2 regions of the Arthrobacter sp. SLBN-100 genome follow, and region 1 is predicted to be linked to the other one. Evidence: riboswitches for the same ligand, from Rfam matches in the RefSeq annotation. Region 1 holds a riboswitch; the other holds the start of a gene.
The links. Region 1 has a riboswitch for glycine ahead of gcvP (aminomethyl-transferring glycine dehydrogenase). Riboswitches for the same ligand answer to the same signal wherever they lie in the genome.
Positions count from the first base shown of each region.

Region 1 (7,297 bases):
CTGTGCTCGCGGACCTGATCGAACTGCACATCCAGGGCAAGCAGGCCCACTGGAACATCGTGGGAACCAACTTCCGCGACCTTCACCTGCAGTTGGATGAGATCGTGGACGCCGCCCGCCAGTTTGCCGATGATGCTGCCGAGCGGATGCGGGCACTGCACGCCCTGCCGGACGGGCGCAGCTCCACCGTGGCTGAATCCACAAGCCTCGCTCCTTTTCCTGCGGGCCTCATCAGCACCAAGGACGCAATCGAACGCATTGTTGCCGCCCTTGAAGCTGCCGCGGGCACCATGAGGAAGGTCCATGACGAAGTGGACGAGGAGGATCCCACCACCGCGGACCTCCTGCACGAGTTCATTGCCAAACTCGAGCAGTTCGCATGGATGGTGAACGCCGAGACCATGAAGGCCTCTGCCAGCGTCACTGCCCCTGACGCGAAGTAGCCCGTCCCGGCACACACAAAGTATTCAGCGCCCGGCGCCGGACTCCCTGTCCGGCGCCGGGCGCTGCTTTTTACCCGCCAGCATGCCAGCGGGATGTTTGCCCCTATTCGGCCTTGGGCACTTTCCGGAGGACGACGGCGGCAAGTACTGCCGCCGTCGCCATCAGTACCAGCCCGATCGCCGCAGTGACATGCACGCCCGAGTCGAAGGCGGCGCCGGCGGCCTGCCGGACGGCGTCGGCCAGTGGAGCAGGCAATCCGGCCGCCAGTTCCATGGCTCCGGCGAGGGTCTGGCCGGCACGTGCAGCACTCCCGCCGCTGGCGGCCCCCGGGAGGCCGGCGGGAAGCTGCAGGTTGTGCTGGTAGGAGGCCGTCAGGATCGAGCCCAGCACGGCGGTGCCGAGCAAGGCGCCTACCTCGTACCCTGTCTCCGAGATGGCCGAGGCCGCGCCGGATTTTTCCGCCGGAACGCTGCCAAGGATGAGGTCGTTGGAGATAGTCTCCGCGGTCCCCACGCCCAGCGCCAGGACCAGCAGGGCCGCGAGCAGAAGCCCCGACCCGTTGAAAGGGCTGCCGAAGGTCACCAGGCTGTACCCCGCGGCGCTCAGGCCCAGTCCGGCTGCCACCACGAAGCCGGGCCGGATCTTGCGGACCAGGGGCACCACCGCGAGGCCCGCCGTCACGGTAGCCACCAGCGCCGGAATCATGGCCATTCCTGCGGCCGAAGGGGACATGCCTTCGAGCAGCTGCAGGTGCTGGGCCAGGAAGAGGATAAAGCCGTTGAAGGAGAACAGGGCAAGGATGTTCGCCGTGATGGCCATGCTGAACACCGGGTTCCGGAACAGGGACATGTCCAGCAAGGGGCTGCTCAGCCGCTGTTGCCGGCGAACGAAGGCTGCGCCCATGGCCAGGCCGAAGGCTATGCTTCCCAGGGTCAAGGGGCCCGTGCCTTCGGTGGCGTATTCCTTGATGCCGTACACCACTGGCACCATGGTCAGCAGTGAGAGCAGGATGCTCGCCCCGTCCACCTTTCCCGGCGTAGGGTCCCGGGACTCCGGGATGAACGCCGGGCCGAAGGCCAGCAGGGGCAGCATGATGGGCACCGCCACCAGGAGGACTGCTCCCCACCAGAAGCGTTCCACCAGACAGCCGCCGAAGATCGGACCCAGGGCAGCTCCGCCGGAGAACCCGGCGGCCCAGATGGCGATGGCCAGCCGACGTCGGTTGGGATCCGGGAAGATGTTGCGGATCAGGGACAGTGTGGAGGGCATCAGCATCGCCCCGAAGAAGCCCAGGGAGGCGCGGCCCGCTATCAGCCAGCCGGCGCTGGGGGCGAAGGCCGTTGCGGCTGATACTGCGGCGAAGCCGATGCTGCCGACGATCAGCAGCCGGCGCCGTCCGATCCGGTCTCCCAGGCTCCCCATGGCAACGAGCAGTCCCGCCAGCACCAGAGGGTAGGCGTCCACGATCCACAGAAGTTCCACGCCCGAGGTGCCTAAGGCTCCGGCAATCGCGGGCAGTGCAAATGTCAGGGCTGTGTTGTCGACGGCGACGAGGAGGACCGGGAACATCAGCAGTCCCAGGGCGAGCCAGTCGCGCCAAGTGCCCGGGGCTGGAGCGGATGGCCGGGCCGCCGGGGCCTTCAGCGGGGTTCGGTCCTGTTGCGGGGTGGAGGAAGCGGTCATCCGTGAACTGTACCGTCCAGACGGTTCAGTTAAGAAATGGAATCCGGACCATGCATGATTGGAACCATGGCCAGAAAACCCGTCGCGCGAGATGCAGTCCTCGATGCCTTTGAAGAACTCCTGATCGACGTGGGGGAGCGCGCCGCCACCCTGGACGCGGTGGCGAAACGGGCAGGCGTCTCCAAGGGCGGGCTGCTGTACCACTTCCCCAACAAGGAGGCGCTGATCGCGGCAACCCTCGAGCGGCTGGACCGCCTGGCGGGGGAGGACCTTGCTGACATGGCGGCGGCGCCCGAAGGTGCGGCGGCCTATTTCATCCGGTCATCGCTCTGGTCCGACACCCCTATGGACAGGTCCTTCGTGGCTGCCACGCGCCTCGCTGAAGTGGCCCACGAGGAGGCCCGCCGACGCTTCGCCGCAATCCAGCAACAGTGGCTGGAGCTCATCGGCAAGGATGTTGGCCCGGGAATGGCAAAAGCCGTGCTTTACATGGGGGACGGGCTGTACTTCAACGCCATGTGGGAGAGCGGGCCGTCCGGAAAGGCCGGCAACCGGCAGGCGGAAGTGGACCAACTCCTGGCCGCCGTCGAGCGGCTCAGGGGTTAGCTGCCATTTGCTCCACAGCAGGCGGCATAGGAGAATTGGTCTATGTGCGGGCCGCCTCCGGGCGCGCCCGGACAACCCAAATGAATAGCCTTTGATCTGCGGCGGGAGAGTTCTGCCAGAAGGTACAAGCAGGCGCCGTAGGAGCAATACCTCCCCAGGAATCTCACAGGCCCATGTACCGCCGCGGCGAGGCACCTCTGGAAAGCAGCACGCTGTCCGCCCCCGTATCCGGTCCCGGATACTTGGACTGCTGTGCTCACCGACGGTGCAAGCGGGGCTTGCGCAAGCAGGCACCGCGGAAACTCTCAGGTCCAGTTACAGAGCGGGGAGGACCCGAATCGATGCGGCGTACCCTGCGCCGCCTTAGTTATGGAGTTCCTCGTGACTGTATCTCCGGCCTCCGCCATCCCAGCCTCCGCCATCCCGGCCACCGCCTCCCCAGCCTCCGCTCCAGCCGCCACTGCTCCGGCTGCCACCTTTGTTGACCGGCACATCGGCGCCCGCCGCCAGGCCGACGTCGACACCATGCTCAAGGCCGTGGGCTACGACACCGTGGACGCACTGGTTGACACCGCCGTGCCCAAGGACATCCGCCAGGATTCTGCACTGGAACTGGACGGCGCCCTGAGCGAGGTGGAAGCGCTCGCTGAACTGCGCCGGCTGGCCGCGAAGAACAAGACCGCGGTGCAGATGATTGGCCAGGGCTACTACGACACCGTGACGCCGCCGGTGATCCGCCGCAACATCCTTGAGGGTCCGGCCTGGTACACCGCCTACACGCCCTACCAGCCCGAGATTTCCCAAGGCCGGCTCGAGGCGCTGCTGAACTTCCAGACCATGGTCCAGGACCTCGTGGGGCTGCCCATCGCCAACGCCTCCCTGCTGGACGAAGCCACCGCGGTGGCCGAGGCCGTGCTGATGATGCGCAGGGCCAACAAGAACAAGGATGCCCGGGACGGCAAGACGGTGCTGGACTCCGATTGCCTGCCGCAGACCATCGCCATCGTGAAGGGCCGCGCTGAGGCGCTGGGCTTCGAGGTCGAGGTGGCGGACCTGTCCAAGGGCCTTCCTGACGGCGTCATCAACGGTGTGGTCCTGCAGCAGCCCGGCGCCTCCGGCCGGGTCTTTGACCACAGCGCCGTCATCGCCGACACCAAGGAACGCGGCGCCCTGGTCACAGTGGCGGCGGACCTGCTGGCCCTCACCCTCATCACGCCTCCCGGCGAGCAGGGGGCGGACATCGCCGTGGGGTCGGCGCAGCGCTTCGGCGTGCCGCTGTTCTACGGCGGCCCGCACGCGGCCTACATGGCGGTGCAGAAAGGCCTGGAGCGGTCCATGCCCGGCCGCCTGGTGGGTGTCTCCAAGGACTCCGCGGGAGTACCTGCCTACCGCCTTGCCCTGCAGACCCGCGAGCAGCACATCCGCCGCGAGAAGGCCACCTCGAACATCTGCACCGCCCAGGCGCTGCTGGCCATCGTGGCGTCAATGTACGCGGTGTACCACGGTCCCGAGGGCCTGAAGGCTATCGCCCGGGCTGCCCACGCCCACGCGAAGAACCTTGCCGCCTCGCTTAAGGCGGCCGGTTTCGACGTGCTGCACACCAGTTTCTTCGACACCGTCACGGTCTCCGTTCCGGGCAAGGCCGCCGGCATCGTCGCTGCCGCCGAGGCCAAGGGCATCAACCTGCGGAGCATCGATGGGGACACGGTGGGCTTCTCCACCGACGAAACCACGACGCCGGCAGTCGTCGACGGCGTCCTGGGCGCCTTTGGTGCCGGCCTGGCTGACGCGGCTGCCGGCACTGACACTGCCTTTGCCCTGGATGCCGCCGTCGAACGTTCCTCCGACTTCCTGCAGCACCCGGTGTTCAACACCTACCGGTCTGAGACGCAGCTGCTGCGCTACATCCGGAAGCTCAGCGACCGGGACCTGGCCCTGGACCGCACCATGATCCCGCTGGGTTCCTGCACCATGAAGCTGAACGCCACAGCCGAAATGGAGGCCATCTCCTGGCCCGAGTTCGCGTCCATCCACCCGTTCGCACCCGACTCCCAGACCGAAGGCTGGCGCGAGCTGATCGCGGACCTGGAAGCCCAGCTGACCGAGATCACCGGGTACGACCAGGTGTCCATCCAGCCCAACGCCGGGTCCCAGGGCGAACTCGCGGGCCTGCTGGCCATCCGTGGTTACCACCACTCCCGGGGCGATCAGCAGCGCAACGTCTGCCTCATCCCGGCTTCGGCGCACGGCACCAACGCCGCCTCCGCCGTCCTCGCCGGCATGAAGGTTGTTGTGGTGGCCACGGCGCCGGACGGCACCATCGACCATGCCGACCTGTACGCCAAGATCGAGGCCCACAGGGACGCCCTGTCCTGCATCATGATCACCTATCCGTCCACGCACGGCGTGTACGACGCTGACGTCCGCGAAGTCTGCGACGCCATCCACGCCGCAGGCGGCCAGGTCTACATTGACGGCGCCAACCTCAACGCCCTGGTCGGCCTGGCCCAGCCGGGCAAGTTCGGCGGCGACGTGTCCCACCTGAACCTGCACAAGACGTTCTGCATCCCGCACGGCGGCGGCGGACCCGGTGTCGGCCCGGTTGCTGCGAAGGCGCATTTGGCACCCTTTATGCCCGGCAACGCGGCCACCTGGATCGAAGGCGACGACGTCCCGATCTCTGCCTCCAAGTACGGTTCCGCCGGCGTTCTGCCGATTTCCTGGGCCTACGTGAAGCTCATGGGCGGACAGGGACTCACCGAAGCAACCAAGTCCGCGCTGCTCGCCGCGAACTACATCGCCGCCCGCCTGAACGACTTCTTCCCGGTCCTGTACACGGGAGAAGGCGGCCTGGTGGCACACGAGTGCATCCTGGACCTGCGCGAGCTGACCGCCAAGACGGGTGTCACCGCCGAGGATGTGGCCAAGCGCCTCATCGACTACGGTTTCCACGCCCCCACCCTGGCGTTCCCCGTTGCGGGCACCCTGATGGTGGAACCCACCGAGTCTGAAGACCTCGGCGAGATCGACCGCTTCATTGAGGCCATGATTTCCATCCGCGCCGAGATCGACCAAGTGGCCCACGGTGAGTTCTCCGTGACCGACAGCCCGCTGCGCAACGCACCCCACACGGCAGCCGCCGCAATCTCCTCCGACTGGAACCGCGCCTACCCGCGCGAGCAGGCGGTGTTCCCGGTGAAGTCGCTCCGGCAGGACAAGTACTTCCCGCCGGTGGGCCGCATCGACGGCGCGGCCGGCGACCGGAACCTGATCTGCTCCTGCCCGCCGCTTTCCGAGTTCGAGGTTTCGACGAGCTCAACCACCGGCTCGGAAGGCTGATCGCATGACCGAGAACACCGCTCTTTACGAGGAACACAAGAAGCTGGGTGCCTCCTTTACCGACTTCGGCGGCTGGCAGATGCCCCTGAAGTACAGCTCGGAGCTCGCCGAGCACCACGCCGTCCGCAAGAGTGCCGGGCTGTTCGACCTCTCCCACATGGGCGAGGTCTGGGTGACAGGGCCGGACGCCCCTGCGTTCCTGGACTACGCCCTGGCGGGAAAGATTTCCGCCATGCCGGTGGGCAAGGCCAAGTACTCGCTGATCTGCAACGAGGCCGGCGGCATCATCGACGACCTCATCGTGTACCGCCGGCCCGCAGCTGCCGACGGCACCGATGTTTTCCTTGTGGTCCCCAACGCAGGCAACGCGGGAGTGGTGGCCGCTGCCCTGGCCGAGCGGGCTGCAGGATTCGATGCCGAAGTCAATGACGCCTCCGCGGCCACATCCTTGATCGCGGTCCAGGGCCCCAAGGCGCAGGAACTGCTGCTCCGGCTGGTCCCTGCCGACAAGCACAGCCTGGTGACCGGCCTGAAGTACTACGCCGCCGTAGAGGTTCCGATCCTCGTTGGAGGTACCGGCGTGGACCTGCTGCTCGCCCGCACCGGCTACACCGGCGAGGACGGGTTTGAGATCTTCGTGTCCAACGACGACGCCCCCGGCCTTTGGCGGGCGCTCGTCGCCATCGCAGACGACGGGGAGCTGACGCCCGCCGGCCTCGCCTCCCGCGACTCCCTCCGGCTCGAAGCGGGGATGCCGCTCTACGGCAACGAACTCTCCCTGCAGGGTGACCCGTTCGCAGCAGGCCTGGGACCCGTCGTCGCGCTGTCCAAGGAAGGCGACTTCGTCGGCAAGGCCGCACTGGCGGCCAAAAAGGAAGCCGGCGCCGGCAGCACCACCGGGCGCAGGCTCGTCGGGCTCAAGGGATTGGGCCGCCGCGCCGGCCGCGCCCACTACCCGGTCCTCCTCGACGGCAACGTCGTTGGCGAAGTCACTTCGGGCCAGCCCTCACCCACCCTTGGCTACCCCGTGGCCATGGCCTACGTCGACGTCCAGTTCACCAAACCCGGGACAGCGCTGGACATCGACCTCCGCGGCAAGGCAGAGCCTTTCGAAGTGGTCGACCTCCCGTTCTACAAGCGCGCCAGGTAGCAAACCCCGGTGGTTGAGCCTGTCGAAACCTAAGGGTTGCGTCCGGGCGCGCCGGACCGGACTTTTCACGCGTGC
Region 1 covers NZ_VFMY01000001.1:3,846,967-3,854,263, forward strand. The annotation lists gene FBY31_RS17765 (Dps family protein) at 1-443, shown strand, start outside; gene FBY31_RS17770 (MFS transporter) at 547-2,127, opposite strand; gene FBY31_RS17775 (TetR/AcrR family transcriptional regulator) at 2,194-2,733, shown strand; glycine riboswitch at 2,826-2,924, shown strand; glycine riboswitch at 2,926-3,064, shown strand; gene gcvP (aminomethyl-transferring glycine dehydrogenase) at 3,103-6,072, shown strand; gene gcvT (glycine cleavage system aminomethyltransferase GcvT) at 6,077-7,222, shown strand.

Region 2 (7,297 bases), 1.6 Mb from region 1:
GATCATCGAAGGCGGCACCATCGTGGACCCCAAGACAGGCGGTGCCGTCGAAGACGGCGTCCTGGTGCTGGAAGGAGGAAAGGTCAGCGCGGTGGGTACCCGTGAGGAAACACGCCGTGCAGTCGCCGCACTTGCCGGCCGTGCCCTCATGGTGGATGCCTCCGGTCGCTGGGTCGTTCCCGGCCTCATCGATGTGCACGTCCATGCGAACGCGCTGTCTGATGCGCGCGCCATCCTGCAGGGCGGAGCAACCAGCGTCAGGAGCGGTTCGAGCAGCTTCTACCAGGACGTCGCCTTGGCCGCCCTGCCTGCCTGGGCCGCCGGCGCTTCGCCGCGGATGAGCCCGGCCGGCCTGTTCATTTCACCCGAACTGGGGGACTCGCTCCTCGCCGACCCGGATCTTGCACCCCTGGCTTCCCTGACGGGGGGAGTCACGGAACCGGGCGACCTCGCCTACCTCACCCGCATCAACCTGAAGCGCGGCGCGCAGGTGATTAAGACGAGGGCCAACCCCCGCGCGGGCCTGCCGGAGCAGGATCCCCGCGAGCTGGTCTACAACTACGATCAGCTCTCCGCCGTGGTCAAGGCCGCAAGCAACGCGGGCGTGCTGTGCCATGCCTACAGTGCCCAAGGGATAGACGGCGCGGTCCGGGCCGGTGTGCGCAGCATCGAGCACGGCGTCTTTGTCAGCGAAGAGACCATCTCCCGGATGGCCAGCCAGGGGACGTATTTCACGCCGACCATGGACGCCATCACCAGCATGGCGGGCTCGTCCAACCCGATCCTTGCCGCCCGCGGCAAGGAGTACACCCCCATCATCAAAGCAGCCGTGAAAGCTGCTCATGATGCCGGCGTGACCGTCGTTGCGGGTACGGACTCCTTCGGATCAGACGTGACACCGATCGGCACGGAAGTGCGTCTGTTGAGTGAGGCCGGGCTTTCGCCGCTGGACGCCCTGAGGGCCGCGACAGTCAATGCCGCCGCGCTGCTCGGCTGGAGTGAAAACGCCGGCCGGTTGATGCGCGGTTCCTTCGCGGACGCCATCATTGTGGACTCGGATCCCTTGGCCAGCGGCTCCGCCCTGGAAGGAATCCGGGCCGTGGTGGCGCAGGGAGTCCTTGTTCGGAATGACCTCTGACCAGCCTGACCTCCAGGGGCCCGGTTATCCGGCCCGCCCTGCCCGCCAAGGCCAACGCGCCCTTCCATTCAGAAAGCCATTCCCTATGACCCTGATCCTTAAAGCGTCCGAGCTCCAGGCCCTGGCCGACATGCCCGGGACCATTGCCGCCGTCGAACGCGTCTTTGCCGGGCTCAGCCGAGGCACTGCCGTCCAGCCTGCCCCGGATTCGCTCCTCCTCCCGTCCTCGGATGCGAGGTTCCTGCCGATGGCGGCGCTGTCCGAAGCGGAGGAGTTGGCGTCAGTGAAACTGCTGGCGGACATCCCGTCCAACGGTGCGGCCAGCCTGCCTACCCAGCGGTCCACCATCATGCTCGTCTCCCAGCTGACCGGTGAAACCCTGGCCATCCTGGACGGTAAAGTTCCCACCCGGGTCCGCACCGCGGCAGCCAGCGCGGTGGCAACGAAGCTCCTTGCGAGGCCCCGCAGCACCACCTTGGGGCTGGTGGGGGCAGGCGCCTTGGCGGTGGCCCATGTGGAAGCCATGCTGGCCGTGCTGCCAATGAGAAACGTGGTGGTGTGGTCCCGTTCCACTGAGACCGTCGCTGCCTTCTGCGACGAAATTTCCTGTTACGGGCTGAACATTACGCGGGCCGCCAGCGTGCGGGAGGTCGTCGAGGGCTCGGACGTGCTGTGCACCCTCACGCCAGCGGTTGAGCCATTGGTCAAAGGGGAGTGGTTCCAGCCCGGACTGCACGTTAACGCCGTCGGATCCCGTCCGCGGCCGGACCACCGGGAAGTTGACTCAGCGGGCATGGTCCGGGCGCGGGTTTTCGTGGACAGCCTCGCTACAGCAAGGGCCAAGTCCGGGGGGCTGATCATCCCGGTAACGGAAGGCGCCATGGGCTTCGAGGATGTGGAAGCAGAACTTGGTGACGTGGCGGCTGGGACAAAAGCAGGCCGTCTGGGGGATGAGGACATAACCTTGTTCAACTCGGTGGGTATCGGCCTGCAGGACCTTGCGATCGGGCGGCTCCTGTATGACGCTGCACTTGACCAGGGGATCGGCACCCATGTGGAGCTGAATAACTGAGGCGGCATCGAAGCAGGGCGCCGGAATCAACGGGAGGCATCATTGACTGTCCATGCGGACTCACCCGCGTCCTCGGCTGACGCTACCCGGGCACGGATCCGCGAGCTGATCATCTCGGGTGACTTCGCGCCCGGCTCCCGGCTTAGGGAACGCGAGCTGTCCCAGGCCTTGGACGTTTCCCGGGTACCCGTCCGCGAAGCCCTCCAGCTGCTGGAAGCCGAAGGCTTCATTGACACCTCTCCGCGGCGCGGGGCCACCGTCAAGCAGATCACCCTGAGGGACGTCAACGAACTCTTTGATGTCCGGCTCAGCCTCGAAGTCCTCGCCGCGCGGCTCGCCGCCCAGGCCGCCGCGCGGGGGGAGTCCTCGGCGCGCCTCCAGCAGATGATGGACCGGGCCGAAGAAGCGACCCTGCGCCACGACCACGCGCAAATCCCGCTGAGCAACACGGCCCTGCATGCAGAGATCGTCTCGATGGGCGGCAACGCATTGCTGGAGTACTCCATGAAGCCGCTCCTGGGCAGGATGCAGTGGCTCTTTACCCTGACCGGGCACCGCGACCCCCTGGTTCAGTGCGCAGAGCATCTAAGCCTATGCAAGGCGATCTATGACGGCAGAGCCGAACTTGCGGCAGCGCTGGCGTTTGCCCATGTGGAGCTGGGCCGGGAACCCTCCCTCCGGGGACTTGCCGGGCGGCTGCCTGAACAGTAGGCCCGCGACGGCGGCGTGTCCGCCGTCGTACGTGCGCCTTGAAACCGCGCGGATTTTGCATCCCGCCCCCGCAACCTGTAGGGTGTGAGCCGTGTCACCCACCAGTGGCACATGCTAATGATCTGCGGCGGGAGAGTCCTGCCGGTACGTTCAGCAGGCGCCGTAGGAGCAAACCCTCCCCAGGAATCTCTCAGGCCCACGTACCGCCGCGGCAAGGCAACTCTGGAAAGCAGTCCGGGCAACCGGACTCACCGACGGTGCAAGTGGCGTCCTGCGAAACGGCAGGGCAACGCAAAACTCTCAGGTCCAATACAGAGCGGGGAGGAACCCGAATCAACGTGGTGCTTAGGCGCCACCTGAATTATGGAGTTCCTCTCATGACGGTTCAATCGTCCCCCACCACCTTCGCAGACCGCCATATCGGCGCACGCCGCCAGTCCGACATCGACACCATGCTCAAGGCCGTCGGCTACGACAGCCTCGATGGCGTGGTCGACAGCGCCGTTCCCGATTCCATCCGCCAGGACAAGCCCCTCACCCTCGAGAGCGCCCTGAGCGAAGTCCAGGTTCTAGCCGAGCTCCGCAAGCTGGCGGGCAAGAACAAGATGGCCGTGCAGATGATCGGCCAGGGCTACTACGACACCGTGACCCCGCCGGTGATCCGCCGCAACGTCCTCGAAGCTCCCGCCTGGTACACCGCCTACACCCCTTATCAGCCGGAGATTTCCCAGGGCCGGCTCGAGGCGCTGCTCAACTTCCAGACCATGGTCCAGGACCTCACCGCGCTCCCGGTGGCCAACGCCTCCCTCCTGGACGAAGCCACCGCCGTCGCCGAAGCCGTGCTCCTGATGCGCAGGGCCAACAAGAACAAGACCGCGAAGGACGGCAAGACCGTCCTCGACGCCGACCTCCTTCCGCAGACCATCGCCATCGTGCTGGGCCGCGCCGAAGCCCTCGGCTTCGAGGTGGAAATCGCCGACCTCACCAACGGACTGCCCGACGGCGACATCAACGGCGTGGTCCTCCAGCAGCCCGGCGTCTCCGGCCGGGTCTGGGACCAGACCTCCGTCATCGCCGAGGCCAAAGACCGCGGCGCCCTGGTCACCGTCGCCGCCGACCTCCTGGCCCTCACCCTCATCACCCCGCCGGGAGAGCAGGGCGCGGACATCGCCGTCGGCTCCACCCAGCGCCTGGGCGTGCCGCTGTTCTTCGGCGGACCCCACGCCGCCTACATGGCCGTCCGCGAAGGCATGGAACGCACCCTCCCCGGCCGCATCGTAGGCGTTTCGAAGGACAACGCCGGCGTTCCCGCCTACCGCCTGGCCCTCCAGACCCGCGAGCAGCACATCCGGCGCGAGAAGGCCACCTCCAACATCTGCACCGCACAGGCCCTGCTCGCCATCGTCTCGTCCTTCTACGCCGTCTACCACGGCCCGGACGGGCTGAAGGCGATCGCCGAAACCGTCCACAACAACGCCCGAGCCCTCGCCGCCACGCTGAAGATCGCCGGCCGCGAACTGGTCAGCGACACCTTCTTCGACACCATCACCGTGCGCGTGCCCGGCAAGGCAGCCAAGGTCATTACCGCCGCCGAAGCCCGCGGCGTCAACCTGCGCCTCATCGACCCGGACACAGTCGGCGTGTCAGTTGATGAAACCACGACGCCGGAGGTCCTCTCCGCGGTGGTCGTCGCCTTTGGCGCGGGTCCGGTTGTGGAGGCCGCCGGGTTCGAGCTGCCTGAGCCGGTGGTGCGCACCTCCACCTACCTGCAGCACCCGGTGTTCAACACCCACCGGTCCGAAACCCAGCTGCTGCGCTACATCCGCCGCCTCTCCGACCGCGACCTGGCCCTGGACCGCACCATGATCCCGCTGGGCTCCTGCACTATGAAGCTGAACGCCACCGCCGAAATGGAAGCCATCTCCTGGCCGGAATTCGCGTCAATCCACCCGTTCGCCCCCGACTCCCAGACGGCCGGCTGGCGCGAACTCATTGCCGGCCTGGAAGCCGACCTCGCCGAGATCACCGGGTACGACCAGGTGTCCATCCAGCCCAACGCCGGCTCGCAGGGCGAGCTCGCGGGCCTGCTGGCAATCCGCGGCTACCACCACTCCCGGGGCGAGGCACAGCGCAATGTCTGCCTGATCCCCGCCTCGGCGCACGGCACCAACGCCGCCTCCGCCGTCCTCGCCGGCATGACGGTTGTTGTGGTGGCTACTGCTGCCGACGGCACCATCGACCATGCCGACCTGCAGGCCAAAATCGAGGCCCACAAGGACGTCCTCTCGGCCATCATGATCACCTACCCGTCCACCCACGGTGTATACGACTCCGATGTGCGCGAAGTCTGCGACGCCATTCACGCGGCCGGCGGCCAGGTATACGTTGACGGTGCCAACCTGAACGCACTGGTCGGTCTGGCGCAGCCGGGCAAGTTCGGCGGCGACGTGTCCCACCTGAACCTGCACAAGACGTTCTGCATCCCGCACGGCGGCGGCGGACCCGGCGTCGGACCTGTTGCTGCCAAGGCGCACCTGGCGCCGTTCATGCCGGGCGACGCCAACAAGGCTGCGCATGAAGCCGGCCACGGCGTAGCGATCTCCGCATCCCGCTTCGGTTCCGCCGGCGTGCTGCCCATCTCCTGGGCTTACGTGAAGCTGATGGGCGGGCAGGGCCTCACCGAGGCCACCAAGTCCGCATTGCTGGCCGCGAACTACGTCGCCGCCCGCCTGGACGAGCACTTCCCCGTGCTCTACACCGGTGAGAGCGGGCTGGTGGCGCACGAGTGCATCCTGGACCTGCGCGACCTGACAGCGCGCACGGGTGTCACTGCCGAGGATGTAGCCAAGCGCCTCATCGACTTCGGCTTCCACGCCCCCACGCTGTCCTTCCCGGTGGCAGGCACGCTCATGGTGGAGCCGACCGAATCCGAGGACCTCGCGGAGATCGACCGCTTCATCGAAGCCATGATCACCATCCGCCAGGAAATCGACCAGGTGGCCGCCGGTGACTTCTCCGTGGAGAACTCCCCGCTGCGCAACGCACCCCACACGGCAGCCGCCGTCGTCTCTTCCGACTGGAACCGGACGTACCCGCGCGAGCAGGCCGCCTTCCCGGTGGCCTCACTCCGGCAGGACAAGTACTTCCCGCCCGTCGGCCGGATCGACGGCGCAGCAGGGGACCGCAACCTGGTCTGCTCCTGCCCTCCGCTTTCCGAATTCGAGGTTTCGACAGGCTCAACCACCGGATTGGAAGGCTAACACCATGAGTGAGAACTACACCGCGCTGTACGATCAGCACAAGATTGCCGGCGCCTCCTTCACCGACTTCGGCGGCTGGCAGATGCCCCTGAAGTACAGCTCCGAGCTGGCCGAACACCACGCCGTCCGCAATGCTGCCGGCCTGTTCGACCTCTCCCACATGGGCGAAGTCTGGGTCACCGGCCCCGACGCCGCAGCCTTCCTGGACTACGCCCTGGCCGGCAAGCTGTCCGCCGTTGCCGTGGGCAAGGCAAAGTACTCGCTGATCTGCCAGGAAGACGGCGGCATCATCGACGACCTCATCTCCTACCGCCGCGGCGAACAGAAGTACCTCGTGGTCCCCAATGCCGGCAACGCCGGGGCGGTTGCCGCGGCACTGGCCGAACGGGCTGCCAACTTTGACGTCACCGTTGAGGACGTCTCCGCCGAGACCTCCCTCATCGCCGTCCAGGGCCCGAACGCCGAGGCCATCCTCCTGGCACTGGTCCCCGCAGAACAGCACCCGCTGGTGACGGAGCTGAAGTACTACGCGGCGGTCGAGGTAGGGATCGCCGTCAACGGCACTGTGCAGGAGCTGCTGCTGGCCCGCACCGGCTACACCGGCGAGGACGGCTTCGAGATCTACATCCCGAACGAGGACGCCGCCGGACTGTGGGACGCGCTGCTGGAAGTTGGCGCCGGCCACGGTCTGATCCCCGCCGGCCTTGCCTGCCGCGACTCGCTCCGCCTCGAAGCGGGCATGCCGCTCTACGGCAACGAGCTCTCCCGCGAGGGCAACCCCTACGCGGCCGGGCTGGGCCCGGTTGTCTCGCTCAAGAAGGAGTCGGACTTCGTAGGCAGGGCCGTGCTGGCGGAGCTCAAGGCCTTGGGCGCCGGTTCCTCCGGGCGCAAGCTCGTGGGCCTCAAAGGCCTGGGCCGCCGTGCAGGACGCAGCCACTACCCAGTCCTCAAGGACGGCAACGTGGTGGGCGAGGTGACCTCTGGCCAGCCAAGCCCCACCCTGGGCTACCCGATCGCCCTGGCCTATGTCGACGTCGAATTCACCGCACCCGGCACCACCCTGGACATCGACCTGCGCGGCAAGCCAGAGCCCTTCGAAGTCGTCGCCCTCCCGTT
Region 2 covers NZ_VFMY01000001.1:2,291,287-2,298,583, reverse strand. The annotation lists gene FBY31_RS10785 (amidohydrolase family protein) at 1-1,138, shown strand, start outside; gene FBY31_RS10780 (ornithine cyclodeaminase family protein) at 1,224-2,210, shown strand; gene FBY31_RS10775 (GntR family transcriptional regulator) at 2,253-2,921, shown strand; glycine riboswitch at 3,040-3,137, shown strand; glycine riboswitch at 3,139-3,246, shown strand; gene gcvP (aminomethyl-transferring glycine dehydrogenase) at 3,299-6,181, shown strand; gene gcvT (glycine cleavage system aminomethyltransferase GcvT) at 6,186-7,297, shown strand, end outside.
Region 2: it holds a riboswitch for glycine, as region 1 does, so the genes downstream of both, gcvP (aminomethyl-transferring glycine dehydrogenase) here and gcvP (aminomethyl-transferring glycine dehydrogenase) in region 1, are expected to answer to the same signal.